Regions from separate parts of the Pantoea sp. X-Soil-TKNS-1280 genome, predicted to be linked through region 3. Evidence: predicted binding sites of a transcription regulator. Region 3 holds the regulator's gene; each other region holds the start of a gene.

Region 1 (6,141 bases), 1.1 Mb from region 3:
ACACTTCCATGGTGCGTTGACGAAAATCAGTGGTGGTACGGCTGATGGCCTGTTGTTCGGCACTGGCACGATCAAACAGGCGCAGCGTTTCGCGGCCACGCAGGCGATCGTAAAAATCCCCGCTGAGTCTGGCCAGCGCGAGGAAATTACGTCGGTTGGCATCGGCAGCGCCCATACCGACCATCGCCATAAACAGCGGAATGAGCGGGGCGGTGACCAGCAAAATCAATCCGGCTGCCCAGTTAATCGGGAAAATCGCCACCAGAATGGCGCAGGGAATAAAAACCGCCAGCGACATCTGCGGCAGATAGCGGGCGTAATATTCCTGCATCTCCTCAATCTGCTCCAGCAGTAGCGTCGCCCAGCTGCCGGCGGGTTTACCCTGAATCCAGGCCGGACCCAGCGCATTCAGTCGGTCCAGCACCTGCTGCCGCAGCGCCCGGCGGATCGCCATCCCCGCGCGCTGACCAGCCATCTCACGGCCATAGTTCAGTGCGGCGCGCAGTACAAAACACAGCAGCAGCAGGGCAAACTGGCTGATAAGTTCTGCGCGGGGTAGATGAGTGATGATCAGCGCCTGTAACTGCGTGGCGAGCAGCCATGCCTGGGCAATGATCACCAGGGCGCTGGCAAAGCCCAGCAGAGAAACCAGACGCAGGCTGCGTGCACCGTGATGACGTTGCTGGCGAAGCCAGCGGATAAGTTCCTGTTGCCGCGATTTGTTCATGCGAAGCCGTTCGATGATCCAGATAAGAAGCCGTGGAGAGGGGAAAACCTCTGCAAGGTCAGGCGCATGAACTGTAGCACGCAGGTAATAAAAAAGGCGACCAAAACAGGTCGCCTCCGGCAATTATGATCAAGTTATTAACAACTTACTTATCGTTTTTAACCAGACCATCAAGGTAACGTTCAGCATCCAGTGCTGCCATACAACCGGTACCGGCGGAGGTGATCGCCTGACGATAGATATGGTCCATGACGTCACCGGCGGCAAAGACGCCAGGGATGCTGGTCTGGGTGGCGTTGCCGTGCAGACCGGATTGAACTTTGATGTAACCATTTTCCAGCGCCAGCTGACCTTCGAAGATCGCCGTGTTAGGGCTATGGCCGATAGCGACGAACAGACCGGCAACGTCCAGCGATTCTGGCTCTTCACCTTTGGTTGACAGCAGTTTCAGACCGGTCACACCCATCTGATCACCCACCACTTCATCCAGGGTGCGATCGGTATGCAACACGATATTGCCGTTGCGCACTTTTTCCATCAGACGATCGATAAGGATCTTCTCGGCACGGAAGTTGTCACGGCGGTGAATCAGGTGCACTTCAGCAGCAATATTTGCCAGGTACAGCGCTTCTTCTACGGCGGTGTTACCCCCGCCAATTACCGCGACTTTCTGGTTGCGGTAGAAGAAACCGTCACAGGTGGCGCAGGCCGATACGCCTTTGCCTTTAAACGCTTCTTCAGAAGGCAGGCCAAGGTAACGGGCTGAAGCACCGGTGGCGATGATCAGTGCGTCCGCGGTGTATTCGCCGCTGTCACCCGTCAGGCGGAACGGGCGGTTCTGCAAATCAACAGTGTGGATATGATCGAAAATGATCTCGGTGTTGAACTTCTCCGCATGCTCATGCATACGTTCCATCAGCGATGGACCTGTCAGATCGTGCGGGTCGCCCGGCCAGTTTTCCACTTCAGTGGTGGTGGTGAGCTGACCACCTTTTTCCAGACCGGTAATCAAGACCGGATTCAGGTTGGCGCGTGCGGCATAGACTGCCGCAGTGTAACCGGCAGGGCCGGAGCCCAGAATGAGCAGCTTACTGTGTTTGGCCGTACTCATGTGTTCCTCAGTTTCTTGTCTGACAACATAGCGAATGATTGTAGGGAAATTACCGGCGCAAAAAAAGTCTTGAGCGATTTTGTTAACAATCGCTGCAAGCGGCGTAGACGATGAGTGGTGATTCTGCACGCCGATTGCGCCAAAAGGGGGCAATGCTCGGTAATTTGTGGTGCAGCTGTATAAAAAATCTCATTAGAAAACAGGAACCCAGCACTCTGTATGGCATCTTGTACTGAATTTGGATGTTTTACTTTGACAATCGCCTGCGCATTTGCGAAAACATTATCAGAAGCAGAGAAGATTTAGCGATTCGAAACAGAATTTCATGCCTGTTTTGGTTTGTTTCGCCAAATAAACTCAGCCTGACATTGGTAATGACGCATGATGTGGACAGACAACATGCGTCATACGGATGGTCGCATTACTGCACAGGCTTATGGTCTTCACTTCGAGTAAGGCCCTGAACAATGAACGTTTTCAGGGTGTGGCAGGTTAAGGGAAGGAATTAAGAGAGACAATAATAATGGTAGACAATAAGAAGCGCCCCGGAAAAGATCTGGACCGAATCGACCGCAACATCCTCAACGAATTGCAAAAGGATGGTCGAATTTCCAATGTTGAGCTTTCGAAACGTGTGGGCTTATCGCCGACACCGTGTCTTGAGCGTGTTCGCCGCCTGGAACGTCAGGGTTTCATTCTGGGTTACACTGCACAGCTCAACCCGCATTATCTCGATGCTTCATTGCTGGTGTTTGTTGAGATTACTCTGAATCGTGGCGCACCCGATGTGTTTGAGCAATTTAACGCCGCCGTGCAAAAACTTGAGGAAACTCAAGAATGTCACCTCGTTTCCGGTGACTTCGACTATCTGCTGAAAACCCGTGTGCCGGATATGTCAGCGTATCGTAAACTGTTGGGCGAAACCTTGCTGCGCCTGCCAGGCGTGAACGACACCCGCACCTATGTGGTAATGGAAGAGGTCAAACAGAGCAATCGTCTGGTGATCAAAACCCGTTAATGCAGGGCAGGTGCAAAACTTGCAGGATTTCGGTACACTCCTGTGAATTCATACAGGACCAGCGTCGGGCGTGCCCGGCGCTGTTGCCTTCTTAATTTACAGGCACCTGGAGAGTTCTCTTGAGCCAGGAATATACAGAAGACAAAGACGTTTCATTACAACCGCTGAGCAGCGGACGTCGGCTGCTTGAAGCGTTGCTCATCCTTGTGGCCTTGTTCGCCATCTATCTGATGGTTTCTTTGGTCAGTTTTAACCCTTCCGATCCCAGTTGGTCGCAGACGGCCTGGCACGAGCCTATCCATAATTTGGGTGGCAGCGTGGGGGCATGGCTGGCTGATACCTTGCTGTTTATCTTCGGCGTGATGGCCTATGCCATTCCTCCGGTGATCATCGGCTTATGCTGGATAACCTTCCGCCAGCGCGATCGCCACGACTACATCGACTACTTCGCCGTTGGGCTACGTCTGATTGGTGTGCTGGCGCTGGTGGTCACCACCTGTGGTCTGGCGGCACTGAATGCTGACGATATCTGGTATTTCGCCTCCGGTGGCGTGATCGGCAGTCTGATCAGCAACGCCATGGCACCCTGGTTCAGCTCGGCAGGCGGTACCTTAACGCTGCTGTGCGTGTGGGCTGCGGGTATTACGCTGTATACCGGATGGTCATGGCTGACGATTGCCGAAAGAATTGGTGGCGTGGTGATGGGGGTGCTGACGTTTGCCAGCAATCGCTCCCGTCATGATGAACCCTGGCAGGAAGAAGATGAGTATGAGGACGAAGATGAACATCAGCAGGCGGATGACGTTGTTCCGCCGCTGCGTGCCGCTGCGTCTGATGACGATGATGTGCTGCTGGCTAAACCCCGTAAGGTGAATGAAACGCCACTGGCCGATGTGCAGGATGATCCGTTGCTGGCGAAAGCCAGTGCCGCGACGGCTGCCGCCATTGCCGTGAGCAGTGAAGCCGCTTTGCAGGAGCCGCAGGTTGCGCCAGTGGCTCCGCTCCAGCCAGCAGAAACAGCTGCGCCGCAGCCTGTGACGCAACCCGTACAGCCGACGCAGCCTGCTCCGGTAGTCCCCGTCGCAGCACCTCAGCCGCCGTTGTATCGGTTTGAGGTTCCCGCTGAGACACCCGCATTCTCCCCGGTGGATGACGATGAGGGTCCACAGATGGGTAACTGGCAGGATGCTGCGCAGGCCCCGTCAGCGCTGAACACCACGGCCAGCGCCACCCTGGCTGCCGGAGCAGTCAAGGCCGCATCATCCAGCGCGTCTTACATGCCTGCGTTCGATGTGGTGCCAGAGCGTGATTACAATCCGCAGGTTAAACAGGGTATTGGCCCGGAACTGCCACGTCCGAATCCGGTGAAACTGCCGACACGACGTGAACTGGCATCCTATGGTATCAAACTGCCGTCGCAGCGGATGGCGGAAGAGAAAGCCAGAGAGACAGAGCAGCCGGTGTCGTCACCTGTGCTGGATCAGCTTGCGGCTGATGATGCAGAAGCTTTGCAGCAGGCGCAGTTGCGTGATGCTTTCCAGTCACAGCAACAGCAGCGTTATGGCGAAAGCTGGCACACGGAAGCCGCAGCGGAAGACGAAGAAGCGTTGCAACAGGCACAGCTGGCGCGCCAGTTTGCTGAGCAGCAACAACAGCGTTATGGGGAAGAAAAAGCGCCTGAGCCTGATGACGGACCGGTATTTAACCTCGATACCTCGTCAGCGTTTGATTTCTCACCGATGAAAGATCTGGTGGATGACAGCCCAACTGAGCCGTTGTTCACCATCGCGGCGACACCGGAACCTGAGGTTCCTGCGCCCGCACAGTGGCAACAACCGGTTGCGCCGCAGCCACAGGTGGAGACTTCCTTTGATGAGGAAAGCAGCCCGTGGTCCGCTGCTGAGCCTGAACCCACGGTGGAAGAGCAACCCGCGAAACCGGTGCAGGATAGCTTGTTCCATCCGTTCCTGGTTCGCCATGAACAGCCGCTGGAGCGTCCTTCTACGCCGCTGCCGACCCTCGATCTGCTGACGCAGCCGCCAGCGGAAGAGGAGCCGGTGGATATGTTTGCGCTGGAGCAGACGGCGCGCCTGGTGGAAGCCCGTCTGGCGGATTATCGCGTCAAAGCGGAAGTGGTGGGGATCTCTCCTGGCCCGGTTATCACCCGTTTTGAACTGGATCTGGCACCGGGCGTTAAAGCCGCGCGTATCTCCAACCTGTCGCGCGATCTGGCCCGTTCGCTTTCCGCTGTGGCAGTACGTGTGGTGGAAGTGATTCCTGGCAAGCCCTATGTGGGTCTGGAACTGCCGAACAAACATCGTCAGACGGTTTATCTGCGCGAAGTGCTGGATTGTGCCAAATTCCGTGACAATCCTTCGCCGCTGGCGGTGGTGCTGGGGAAAGACATTGCCGGCCAGCCGGTGGTGGCCGATCTGGCTAAAATGCCGCATTTGCTTGTAGCCGGTACTACCGGTTCGGGTAAATCCGTCGGCGTTAACGCCATGATTATCAGCATGCTGTATAAAGCCACGCCAGAAGAAGTGCGCTTTATCATGATCGACCCGAAAATGCTGGAGCTTTCCGTATACGAAGGCATCCCGCATCTGTTGACGGAAGTGGTCACCGACATGAAAGACGCCGCCAATGCGCTGCGCTGGAGTGTGGGTGAGATGGAACGGCGTTATAAGCTGATGTCGGCGCTTGGCGTGCGTAACCTTGCCGGTTACAACGAAAAAGTCGAGCAGGCTGAAGCGATGGGGCGTCCGATTCCCGATCCGTTCTGGAAACCGGGCGACAGCATGGATATCACGCCTCCGGTTCTGGAAAAACTGCCTTACATCGTGGTGATGGTCGATGAATTTGCTGACCTGATGATGGCGGTTGGCAAGAAAGTGGAAGAACTGATCGCCCGTCTGGCACAGAAAGCGCGTGCGGCAGGCATCCACTTAGTGCTGGCAACCCAGCGTCCGTCGGTGGATGTGATTACCGGGTTAATCAAAGCTAACATCCCGACACGTATCGCCTTTACCGTATCGAGTAAAATTGACTCGCGTACCATCCTCGATCAGGGCGGTGCGGAATCGCTGCTGGGGATGGGTGACATGCTGTATATGCCGCCTAACTCGTCGCTGCCGATGCGCGTCCACGGCGCGTTTGTGCGCGACCAGGAAGTGCATGCCGTCGTGCAGGACTGGAAAGCGCGTGGACGACCGCAGTACATCGATAGCATTACCGCGGGCGAAGAGAGTGAAGGTGGTGGGGCTGGTCTGGAAGGCGACGAAGAGC
Region 2 (6,141 bases), on a different replicon from region 3:
TGTAGTCTCCTAGCATAGGTGATTTCATCAAACAGAACATGTCTAGCTGTCAGTAAATATCTTTTTCCATTATGTGATATAAATAATGCTGTACCTCTGAACCTTATGTCTCTGATTCCCCCATTACGTTCTGCATCATATGTTTTTTGGGGGATTTCTCCCTTTTCAAATCTTTCTTTCAACTCAAAGATTCTTTTTGCTCTCTCTTCCTGTTCCTCGCTATCAGTTACACACTCTAAATGAACTACGGCTTTCTTCCATTGGTCTAACATGATCACCATCCCCTATATGGTTAACTTACTCACTAAAAAATAACACCATCCCCATCATTGAATGGAATATATTACTCTTAATTTGTGATAAGGTTTATCCTGGTGAAACACAAAAGGCAACACCATCAAAGGAAGCGGGCTGAGGGTCGCGATATACCTTGAAGAAAAGAAAGGGTTGCCGATAAATGGTGTCATTAACATAGACGGGAACAAGATTTCCGAAAGCAAAAAAGGTGACATTTCCAGCAACTACTCAGGCTACAGAAGTTCTGCTGGCCCGGCTCGGGTCAAGCTCTAGGGTAACCAGTCGCCGGGCGTCCTCGATGTGTCTGGGATAAACCACATCTAACATAACGCCATGGATGGCGTTATCACATCGGTATAAAAAACGTAGTTCATGTTAACTTTCTCACGTTAGACACCAATAATAACATTTAATGTATTTATTTAAGAAAATATCATCTTAAGCTAATAAATATCAGGAGATAATCAATGAGCTTAGTTAGTAATCATCAGGCTGCGTGTAGCCATTTAAGGCTAGGTAAGGGGAAAGGGGGAGGTCTATCAGAATAGTCTCCTAAGGACTTCTGGTAGAAAAAAGCCCGCGCTCCGGATAGGTAGGCACGGGCAAGTTGTTACCTGGATAATGTTTGCGGCATGTCGGTGTGGCACGCCACAATATCAGTTTAGCCGCGGCTGTGTAGCGTGCAAAAAAAAGCCCGCATCCCACGGAATGAGAGGAGCGGGCAAAGTCCATAGCTGATGGATATAGCGATTCCGGCATGTTGAGGATATGCCGTGTAAGGATTGTAGTAACAGCTGGGCGTTATGCAAAAAAAAAGCCCGCATTAGCGGGCGAAATTCGTTACATGGGATTATCCATATAATTTATGACCCAATGTCCCTCCAAAGGTTCAACTCTCCCCGCACTAAATTTCCTTTCCTGACAATCCCTTCTCAGAAACCTCCGATGATCTACTTGATCGACTCTGTCGATTAATAATACTGTATGGACATACAGTAATCATCGGGAGTTGATCACCATGCCACCTTACAGCGACATCAAGAACGCCTTTTACCAGAGCATCAAGATGGACCAGAAAGTGCAGAAGACAGTGAACAACTGACTTCGTTGCAGAACTGGAGCGGCATCATCACCACTGGTCATTAAAGCAAGCGAATGACTGGATTGAGAATCAGATGAATTACTTTCGTGACATTACGCCGGACTTCAGCGAAAACCGGACGTTCCGCTTGTTCAATCCTAACGGACCGTACTGATATGGGCTTTCCATCCCCTGCAAGGGACTATCTGGAAAAGCGTCTCGACTGGAACGAGATAATGAACGCCCGCTATGAAGGCACAATTATGGTGGAAACTGCAGACGGCCTGGTAGTGGTGGATATCACTATCAGACCGAAGCAGGGTAACATGGGTAGTTACCCGTGCATGGGATGGTCCATGTCCATAAAAAAGCCCGTGCTACGGCTCCCGAACAACACGGGCAAATTCTTGCATAAAATCCACCTCACGGCATGTTTATAGCCATGCCGCTTTATCAGTTTATGCATCAGTAGCATTGTATGCAAAAAAATGCCTGCTGAGTGTGCAGGCTTAAAACTCCAATAGGGAAAAATCTCATCGCACCACAATTGCTGTGTGCAGTGCATCTCTATAATAGAGATATTGAAATATTTGTACACATTCATACCGATGATTAAATTTTGTCGATTTGATTAATTTTTCTTAGCTATAGTCCGAAAAGAAACCCGGGCGGTGGGATAAGCTTGCCCGGGCTAAAGGTGTATCATGAACAATGTATGTTTAATCTGAGATGCTGATTATGCGAGCGTAGCGGCAACAGCTTAACGGTTTGGATTAATCACCCGTGAAACCAATCGTCTGCTGATTCCCTGGCATCCTGAAGCACGCTTTGCACGTAAGCCTTATCACCTTCTTTATCCTGCGATCTAAAGACGGACAGGCCATCATTGCTGGCCGTTTTCACGACAACCTCAACACCCGAATAACGAGAACTCAGACGTTTTGCCAGCTCCTGTGTCAGGGCAGAAATAGAGCCTTTCGGCATCGCTGCTGCTTTGTCTTTTGCGATGGTCACTTCCACGCGCATGACCCACCTCTCAGAATTCCTCTGTCAGCCAGATATCAGCCTCTTCAAACATTTCCTCAATTGCCTCACTGATTTTAGCCTTCTGCGCTTTATTTGCATCTGTATTGATGCTGCTGTTACCCGCCATCGGCTTTACCTTCACTGCAGCGTCAGAGAAGATTCGGTTAATACGCTTTGTCAGTTCGGCCAGGATTTTCCCATTTGCGCCATCCAGACCGTCAAAGTTGCGTTTGTCATAAATCAGTTCAACGTACATTCGTCACCCCTTATTAATACTGTATAAAATTACAGTAATTTATATACTGTGATTTCATACAGTTCAATGGCCGAGGTGAAAGTCATAGGTGTGCCATTCGAAAAGCTGATGTGATCTATGAGAAAATCACTTTAAGTTTAGATAGTTAACTGAATTTGAAACTTTTTGTTTTCGAGCTACTTTTAACTTTAAGTCAAACCAATCCTTCAAATTACTACGATGAATGAAATGAGATCGGACAGGGCAGGAATGATTGGATGCGCCATAGGGGCGGCTGTAATCGAACTGACGGCAAAAGGTGTGCCGATAAACAAGAGCAATATTTTGTATGAGCTTGAGCGTATGGCTGCTTCATCTAAGCAACTGCCGACAAAAGCTGTAGCGAGGGATGCTGCGAACATTCTCAGAAAAGGTCACAATTAAAAGCTTAACCATGATAATTCATTACCCGGGTATGGGGGGATAGTACCGGCAATTTGAACTATGGGGCATATATGGGGCAAAAATTAACGCCTAAGTTCGACTAAGTTCATAATCATGCATTTCTAAGCTGCTGTCCAACCGGGATAAATCGGCGCTCCTGGACGATCTTCGTTGATTTTTAAACTAAATTATCCATACCGCTGATATGCAGCAGCACACAACCCAGCAACACCACCAGCGGCATGATCGCCAGCTTGGCGACGGTAATGCCAACCACCGCCGCATTGGGGCGCAGACGAAAGCCAGAGAGATTGGCCCCGAGCACGATCAGCGCGCAAGGCAGTGCCGCCTGAGCCAGCCAGGTCGCCAGCTTCATGCTCCAGTCAGGCAAGGTAAGATGTGCAAGATTCACCGCCGTTCCCAGCAACAATCCAATAATCATCGGGTTCGCCAGGCTTGCCAGCAGGACGCCGGGTTTAAACGGCTCGCTTCCGGCGAGGGTGCTATACAGGCTTTGAAAGCCAAACAGCAGCAGGCTGTGGACCGCGAGAACCGTGAACAGCAATACCAATCCTGCATCACCGTACATACCCGCCACCATCGCCAGACCGATCAGGGCATTATTTGAAAAGGAAGCCGTCAGGCCAAATGGCGTCGGATTCCCTATATGGCGATGGGTAATGATATTCACCACCGCAAAAATAAGCAGCGCCGGGACAAAGTACGCCGCCAGAATTTTGATATTCAGGCCATCATGCAGTGGCGCGTTGACCATCCCGGTAAACAGGACCATTGGCATAAACAGCTTAAAGGCGAGACTACCCAGCGCTTTGTTGGCATGGGCATCGAGGGCACCGCGGCGGGCCAGCATATAGCCGAGAATAATCAACAGAAAGACAGGCAGAATAATGTGTGCGACGCTCACAATCGATGGCTCCGGTAAAAACTTGCGAATCATATTATTACCGAACGCTCCCCCCGCTGTCAGCGCACTTCCCCGTAGCGGAACCCCTCCTGGCATGCTAATTGCTAACAACCTATAACCTGGTGTTAAGCGTTTAACCGCTCAGCACACGCTATTCATTCCTCAGAGGAAAACCGAATGCAGTCGCTTAATCTACGTCAGATTGAAGTCTTTCGGGCGATTATGATTACCGGTTCGATTAACGGTGCCGCGCAACTGTTGTTTGTGTCTCAACCCGCCGTCAGTCGGATGCTATCGCACACGGAAGCTCGCATTGGCTTCCGGTTGTTCGAACGGGTTAAGGGAAGGTTATATCCTTCGCCAGAGGCACGCAGCCTGTTCAATGATGTCGAATCGGTGTATCGCGATATCCAGCGCGTCAATACCACGTTGCACAACCTGGTACAGCAGCGTCAGGGTGTGCTGCGCATTGCCAGCAGCCCCAGTCTGGGGCATCAACTGGTGCCAGATGCTATTGGTGCTTTCAGGCAGTGCAACGAAAACATCCTTGTCAGCCTCGAATGTTTGCGACACCGGTTGCTGCGGGATCGGCTGCTTGATCAGCATGCGGACCTCGGTATCTCCTTGTTTCCTATCGATCATCCCAACTTGTGTGCCGTGCCCCTGAGTTATATCCGCGTGATGGTGGTGTGCCCGGCCAATCATCCACTCACCCGATTACCGGCCAAAGAGCTGCCTGCGGCGCTGGCGGAGACGCCCTTTATTGGTTACTCCTCGGATACCCCGTTCTACAGTTTTATGATGAAGGCCTTCGAACGCGTTGGTCTGCCATATCGTCCGAGTATTGATGTCGATTCCCCACATCACGCCTGTGCGCTGGTTAAAAACGGCACCGGATTCTCGGTGGTGGATGAGATCTCGTTCCGTGCCTCCGGTGCTGAACGCATGGCAGTGCTGCCGATCCTGGCGGAAGAACGCCTGACCATCAGCCTGGTGCATCTGCGTCACGAACCGCTGGCGCAGTTCGCGCAGGTATTTATCGACCATTTGCGCAAGGTGCTGGATAGCAGCGGCTTCCATCTGTTCAACATGGATTAACTTTAGGTTAAGTAAGGCCCACATTTTGGTATACGACAGAGCGCCCTGAACCTCACACAATGGCCCTACGACACTGTGTCGGTCTTGTTGAGGAAAAGTGCGTGCGTGAAATTGTAATTGGCGGAGCTCAGTTGGGAGCAATCCAAAAAAGCGACTCAAGAGAAAGTGTGGTCCGGCGCATGCTGGCATTACTGGAGCAGGCGCGACAGCAGGGGTGCGAGCTGGTGGTGTTTCCTGAGCTGGCGCTGACGACGTTTTTCCCACGCTGGTATATGGAAGACCAGCATGAAGTCGATAGCTGGTTTGAACGCGAAATGCCGAATGATGTGACGCGTCCGCTGTTCGATTTCTCCCGCGAGCAGGGTATTGCCATCACCTTTGGTTACGCCGAACTGACCCCGGAAGGGCGTCACTTTAACACCTCAATCATGACCGATCGTCAGGGCAATATTGTCGGCAAATACCGCAAGGTGCACCTGCCGGGGCATGTTGAGTACGATCCACATCGTGATTTCCAGCATCTGGAAAAACGTTATTTCGAGCCGGGCGATCTGGGCTTCCCGACCTGGGAAAACCAGGGCGCGATCATGGGTATGTGTATCTGCAACGATCGCCGCTGGCCGGAAACCTATCGCGTCATGGGGTTGCAGGGCGTGGAACTGGTCACGCTGGGCTACAACACCCCTTCCGTGAATTCCCTTGAGCGCGATGAAGGCGAAACCAAACGGCTGTTCCACTCCGAACTCTGTATGCAGGCAGGGGCTTACCAGAATGCAACATGGGTGGTTGGCGTGGCGAAGGCCGGTGTGGAGGATGGCTTCCCGTTGATGGGCGGCAGCGTCATCGTGGATCCCAACGGCTTTGTCGTGGCGCGCGCCAGCGGGCAGGGTGATGAGTTGATCTCCCACCGCTGCGACATGGATCTGTGCCAGTTCGGCAAGACCACCATCTTTGATTTCGCCCGTCATCGCCGCATCGAACATTACGGCATCATCACACGCCAGACTGGCGTGGAACGCCCCTAACCCGGAGAAA
Region 3 (6,141 bases):
TAGCCATCCACTTCTTTGGTATCGATGTTGCGCGAAATCAGGTTCTGACCGGTCAAACCGAAAGTCCAATTGTCGGCAAAATCAGTGGCGATACCGGCATCCACGTTGAAACCGGTATCGGAACTGCGATAACGGCTGTTGTTGATGTCGCTTTTGTCGTAGTTGTAGATGCTGGCGGTGTAATTATACAACCAGGTTTTCTGCAGTTTTGGCGTGATGCCTACAGAGACCGGATGGCCCGCAATAGTAAACTGGTGCGCCACGGAAATACCGTAATCAGTCACTAACGCCGCAAGCCCATTGGCACTGGAGCGCAAATTATCTTCATCACCCGGCACCGGAATGATGGTCCCGTCGGCCACGCCGTTCAGATAATCTATATCGCTTTGCGCCACATTCGCACGAACATGTGCAGTGCCATAAGCCTTGGTGATAAACGCAAAGGGCAGCGTCTCATTTGGCACGGTGACAGCCAGCGCCACACCCGCCGAGCCATCTGCTTTGTTGCCACGCAGGTCACTCAACTGATTCGCCATATCCCCTGCTGCGGCTTTAAGCTGCGGGTAGCCGTTGAGATAATCCTGGAAGGTTAAGTTATTGATGACATCCTGATAACGGTCAACGGTATCCGTAATGTCATCGACTTTATTAATCAGTTTGTCTTTATCGGTAACCTGCACACCCGCTGAAGGGAAAATGATGCTTACGTCATCATCAGGTTTTGCTTTGGTCATCAATGCCGGGTTCGCCAGTACCGCAGAGCTCCAGGTGGAAGACGCAACACCTGTGCCGCCCATTGCGTCATTACGTGCGTCGTACCAGGTACCTGCTGCCAGAGCTGAAGAGGAAAGAAATACTGAATTCAAAACAACAAGATAAGCAACTTTTTTGCGCCTGAATAATGTCTTCACCATGAGCCTGCCATCACCTTTCAAATGTCGTGACTACGTCATCGACGAAACAATTTACCAGCCCTTATTGTGAACCTGGGCTAACGATTTATTGCTGTGAAATAAAAGGAAATAGCACTGCTATTCGCAGAATTGACTGCTGGTGCAGCAATCTGTCGTGTATTTATGCAGAAAATTAAACGATGTCTAAATTAAGGCCAGACATTACTTAAGCCCTTTTGAACCTTAGACGCTAAGTCGGTGAGTTGCAAAGCAAAAACCAATTAGCCGGCTTTATAATAAATCCGTAACAAAGAACGCAGATGACAGTATGAGAAAAAAAGGGGAATAACACTGATATTAATCTTATGAAAAACAAGATTTTTCCTGGCAATGTTCAGCGAGAAAAGCAATCACAGCAGCGTAAAAATTTGTGTGATAAAATAACATCACTCGCCACCCGGAGAACACTTATGTCAAATTTGTCGCCAGACCAACTTCTGAACCAGGCTGAAACGCTTTGCCTGCAACGCGGCGTGCGTCTGACCACACAACGTGCCGAAGTGCTACGCCTGATGGCCGAGCAAAATGGATCGATCAGTGCTTATGATTTACTGGATCAATTGCGCGTCAGTGAACCCCAGGCAAAACCGCCAACCATCTATCGCGCACTGGATTTTCTGCTGGAGCAGGGATTTATCCATCGCGTTGAATCCAACAACAGCTACGTGGTCTGCCATCATTTTGATGAACCTGCACACACCTCAGTGATGCTGGTTTGTGACCGCTGTGCAGCCGTCAGTGAAAAACATGCGCATGGCGTTGAAAAGATCATCTCCGGATTGGCTGAACAAGCGGGTTTTGCGTTGCGCCATAGCGTGATTGAAGCCCACGGACTCTGTGAAAATTGTGCCGAAGTGGAAGCCTGTACCCATCATGAAAGTTGCGATCATGATCATCAGGTTGAAGGCAAAAAGCGGTTGAGGAAGGGATAAATGGCACCTCCTTGTGCCAACCCGATCATCAGGATCGGAGCTTAGGAGCATCGTCCTTAAACGGGTCCGTTACCAGCGGTGATCCTTGTTGTGACTTTCCCAGTCTTTCACTTCACGCTCGGCCTGGTCTTTAGCGTAGCCGTAGCGTTCCTGAATTTTACCGACAAGCTGATCACGTTTCCCTTCGATGACGGTCATATCATCATCAGTCAGCTTGCCCCATTTTTCTTTCACTTTCCCTTTGAATTGCTTCCAGTTTCCACTCGCTTCGTCTTTGTTCATAACCGTTCTCCATGTCATTTCCAGTGAGTTGACGGCATACCCATTTCCTGAAGGTAAAAACCGATATAACACGCTACTTAATTGCGCTGTTAAGGATAATTATAGTAGACAATGAATATCAGATAGCACACTTACGGATTAATCTGTAATTAACAAATTATATTCCACTATGCGAAAACCAACTATCGTGACGCCAGTGATGACGCCAGACCAGCCACAACGTGAGTCCGCGTAATGCCAGAAATACCGTCACCGCCAGCCACAAACCATGATTTCCCAACCAGGGTAAGGTGAGCAACGACAGGCCATAACCCAGCGCCGCCAGCGCCATGCTGTTACGCATTTCCCTGCCACGCGTCGCGCCGATAAACATGCCATCCAGCAGATAACACCATACCCCCACCAGGGGCATCACCACCTGCCACACCAGGTAACGGTCGGCGGCTTCGCGGAGTTCGTCCAGCGAGGTCAGCAACCCGACAATTTGCACCCCGCACAGGGCATACATCATGGCGAACAGCAACGCCACCAGGCCCGCCTGACGGCATGCCGCGTGCCAGACCAACAACAACTGGCTGCGATCTTTCGCACCAACCGCTTCACCAGAGCAGGCTTCAACCGCATAAGCGAAACCATCCAATGCGTAAGCTGTGAAAGTGAGAAACATCAGCAGAACCGCGTTGACTGCAACCACATCCGGCCCAATGCGCGCGCCAAAGATCGTCAGAGAAGCAAAACAGATTTGCAGCAGAAATGAGCGCAACATAATGTCGCGATTGAGACGAAACAGGCGGGCGGCACCACCGCGCCAGCTCGCTTTTAGCAGGGTGAAATCAATACCACGTAGCTTTAATACCCGAGCGACCATTAACAGCCCGACACCCAGGGTGACATATTCGGCCAGCGCTGTAGCCGCAGCAGCACCTGCCACTCCCCAGTGCAGACCGAGCACAAACAGCAGATCCAGCAGAATATTAACCAGGTTGCCCACCACCAGCAAAACAACGGGTGCACGTGCATACTGCACACCCAACAGCCAGCCCAGGAGTACCAGATTAGCCAGCGTAGCGGGAGCACTGAGCCAGCGAATCTGAATAAACAGCTGCGCCTGTTGCTGTACCGCAACGCTGCCCCCCATTAGCGCAGCCGCCAGATTGCTGACAGGTGTGCGCAGCAACATAAACAACACGCCTGCGATCAATGCGATAAGCAACGGTTGGGTAAGCGCACGCGCCAGCGCCGTTTTATCGCTGGCACCAAATGCCTGCGCAGTCAGTCCGGTCGTGCTCATGCGTAAAAACAGCAGCAGCATAAAAATGAAGCTGGTTGCCGTGCTACCCACTGCCACGCCACCGAGATAGATCGGACTGTCAAGATGGCCAATCACCGCGGTATCCACCACGCCGAGCAATGGCACCGTGATATTCGAAAGGATCATCGGCAGCGCCAGCCGCCAGAGTGTCTTATCAGAGGAGGAAAACAGCTGCATCAGCCCGTCCCGGTTTGTGCTGCGCTACAGTTATTTTGGCAAATCAAACCACGGCAGCGCAGAGGCGCTACCGTAGTGGGGGATTTAAAGGATTAAAGCCATTCGCCGTTGCGCACGATACCCACCGCCAGCCCTTCAACGGTGAGTGACTGTTCACGGGTATCGACCACAATCGGCTGGAAGTCACTGTTTTCTGGCAGCAGCTGCACAATCGCGCCCTGCTTTTTCCAGCGTTTCACTGTGACTTCATCATCAATGCGCGCCACCACGACCTGGCCATTGCGCACTTCCTGAGTCTTGTGTACCGCCAGTAAGTCACCATCCATAATGCCGATATCTTTCATCGACATGCCGCTAACGCGCAGCAGGAAATCAGCGGTAGGTTTGAAGAGGTTGGCATCAACCTGGTAGTGAGCCTCGATATGCTCCTGGGCCAGTAACGGTTCACCCGCGGCGACACGGCCAATCAGCGGCAGCCCCTCACTGGCTTCTTCTTCCATTAATAAACGAATACCGCGCGACGCTCCGGAGACGATTTCAATCACGCCTTTGCGTGCCAGAGCCTTCAGATGCTCTTCTGCCGCATTCGGTGAGCGGAAGCCCAGTTGAGCAGCAATTTCCGCACGCGTTGGCGGCATGCCCGTCTGGTTGATATGGTCGCGAATCAGATCATAGACCTGTTGCTGCCTGCTGGTTAACGCTTTCATCCCGCCCCCTGGTTGTTTATACAGTCGCTGTGAGTATATACAGGTATTGGCGAAATGGAAACCAAAACTGAGGGAAAAATCAGCGAGTTGATGAATCCGGAATCCTTATCGCAAATGCGACCAAAGCAGCGCGATCCAGACGAAAATAGCCAGTAAGATAGCTAACAATACAGCAGCCGACCCCATGTCTTTCGCGCGTCCGGCCAGCGGATGACGCTCCTGACCAATGCGGTCGACGACGGCTTCAATGGCACTATTCATAATCTCAACGATGACCACCAGCACCACAGAACCGATCATGAGTACGCGGGAGATTGCGTCAACATCCAGCCAGCATGCCACCACAATCGCCACCAGTGCGGCGATAGCCTCCTGGCGAAATGCCGCTTCATGTTGCCAGGCGGCGCGCAATCCCTGCCAGGAATAACCGGCAGCTTTCACTATCCTGAGAATACCGGTGACGTTATTTGCCATGTCGTTGAACCCTTTACTCGTTTTGACGTCAATGTCTGGGCAGCCGGGAATGGCACGGCCACAGATCTTCGCGGCACTTTCTGGTATGCTTGCCGCGCTTTGCTAACAAGAGGCTTAAAGTTGTCTATGTCAGGTTGGCGTAAACTTTATTATAAATTATTGAATTTACCACTCTCCATTTTGGTAAAGAGTAAGGCTATTCCGTCGGATCCTGTGTCTGAACATGGGTTAGATTCAACGCGGCCAATCCTATATGTGCTGCCTTACGATTCCAAGGCCGATCTACTCACACTGCGTTCGCAGTGTCTGAAACACGATCTGCCGGATCCGCTTACACCGCTGGAAATTGATGGTACGTTGTTGCCACGCTATGTCTTTATCCACGACGGTCCGCGCGTTTTCCCTTATTTCGTGCCGAATCTGGAGTCAGTGAAGCTATTTCATGACTATCTCGATCTGCATCGCAGCAACCCCGAACTGGATGTGCAAATGCTGCCCGTGTCGGTGATGTTTGGACGCGCACCAGGCCGTGAAGTACAGGGTGAACAGACGCCACATCTGCGCATTCTTAACGGTGTACAGAAGTTCTTTGCCATTCTCTGGCATGGCCGCGACAGCTTTGTCCGCTTCTCGCCGACAGTGTCGCTACGTCAGATGGCAACCGAGCATGGAACTGACAAGTCAATTGCGCAAAAACTGGCCCGCGTGGCGCGTATTCACTTCGCCCGCCAGCGTCTGGCTGCCATCGGCCCGCGTTTACCCGCCCGCCAGGATCTGTTTAACAAGCTGTTGCAATCGAAAGCCATTGAAAAGGCTGTGGAAGATGAAGCGCGCAGCAAAAAGATTTCCCATGAGAAGGCACAGCAGAACGCCATTGAAATGATGGAAGAGATTGCGGCTGACTTCTCCTATGAGGCCATCCGCGTCACTGACCGCGTCATGGGATGGATGTGGAGCCGACTCTATCAGGGTATCAACGTCAATGGCGGCGAGCGCGTACGTCAGCTGGCACAGGATGGTCACGAGATTGTCTATGTTCCCTGCCATCGCAGCCATATGGATTACCTGCTGCTCTCCTATGTGCTTTACCACCAGGGCCTGGTACCACCGCACATCGCTGCCGGTATCAATCTTAACTTCTGGCCTGCCGGTCCGATTTTCCGTCGCCTGGGTGCGTTCTTTATTCGCCGTACCTTTAAAGGCAACAAGCTCTATTCTACTGTTTTTCGTGAATATCTTGGCGAGTTGTTTAATCGCGGCTACTCGGTTGAATACTTTGTCGAGGGTGGACGTTCACGTACCGG

The links. The regulator LexA, encoded in region 3, represses DNA repair genes until DNA is damaged. The targets are predictions, from matches to a motif close to TNCTGTATGTACATACAGNA.
Region 1: the regulator LexA is predicted to act here: its motif matches at 2,895-2,914, upstream of AC6I8X_RS06975 (DNA translocase FtsK 4TM domain-containing protein).
Region 2: the regulator LexA is predicted to act here: its motif matches at 2,678-2,697, upstream of AC6I8X_RS23730 (DinI-like family protein).

What each region holds. Positions count from the first base shown of each region.
Region 1 is NZ_AP035962.1:1,480,423-1,486,563, forward strand. Features, by position in the region: gene cydD (heme ABC transporter permease/ATP-binding protein CydD) at 1-727, opposite strand, end outside; gene trxB (thioredoxin-disulfide reductase) at 873-1,838, opposite strand; gene lrp (leucine-responsive transcriptional regulator Lrp) at 2,362-2,856, shown strand; gene AC6I8X_RS06975 (DNA translocase FtsK 4TM domain-containing protein) at 2,976-6,141, shown strand, end outside.
Region 2 is NZ_AP035964.1:106,556-112,696, forward strand. Features, by position in the region: gene AC6I8X_RS23720 (S1 family peptidase) at 1-272, opposite strand, end outside; gene AC6I8X_RS23725 (DinI-like family protein) at 2,156-2,404, opposite strand; gene AC6I8X_RS23730 (DinI-like family protein) at 2,415-2,660, opposite strand; gene AC6I8X_RS23735 (AEC family transporter) at 3,262-4,008, opposite strand; gene AC6I8X_RS23740 (LysR family transcriptional regulator) at 4,186-5,106, shown strand; gene AC6I8X_RS23745 (N-carbamoyl-D-amino-acid hydrolase) at 5,208-6,131, shown strand.
Region 3 is NZ_AP035962.1:377,008-383,148, reverse strand. Features, by position in the region: gene AC6I8X_RS01740 (conjugal transfer protein TraF) at 1-914, opposite strand, end outside; gene zur (zinc uptake transcriptional repressor Zur) at 1,364-1,885, shown strand; gene AC6I8X_RS01730 (CsbD family protein) at 1,955-2,167, opposite strand; gene dinF (MATE family efflux transporter DinF) at 2,325-3,656, opposite strand; gene lexA (transcriptional repressor LexA) at 3,749-4,363, opposite strand; gene AC6I8X_RS01715 (diacylglycerol kinase) at 4,469-4,837, opposite strand; gene plsB (glycerol-3-phosphate 1-O-acyltransferase PlsB) at 4,964-6,141, shown strand, end outside.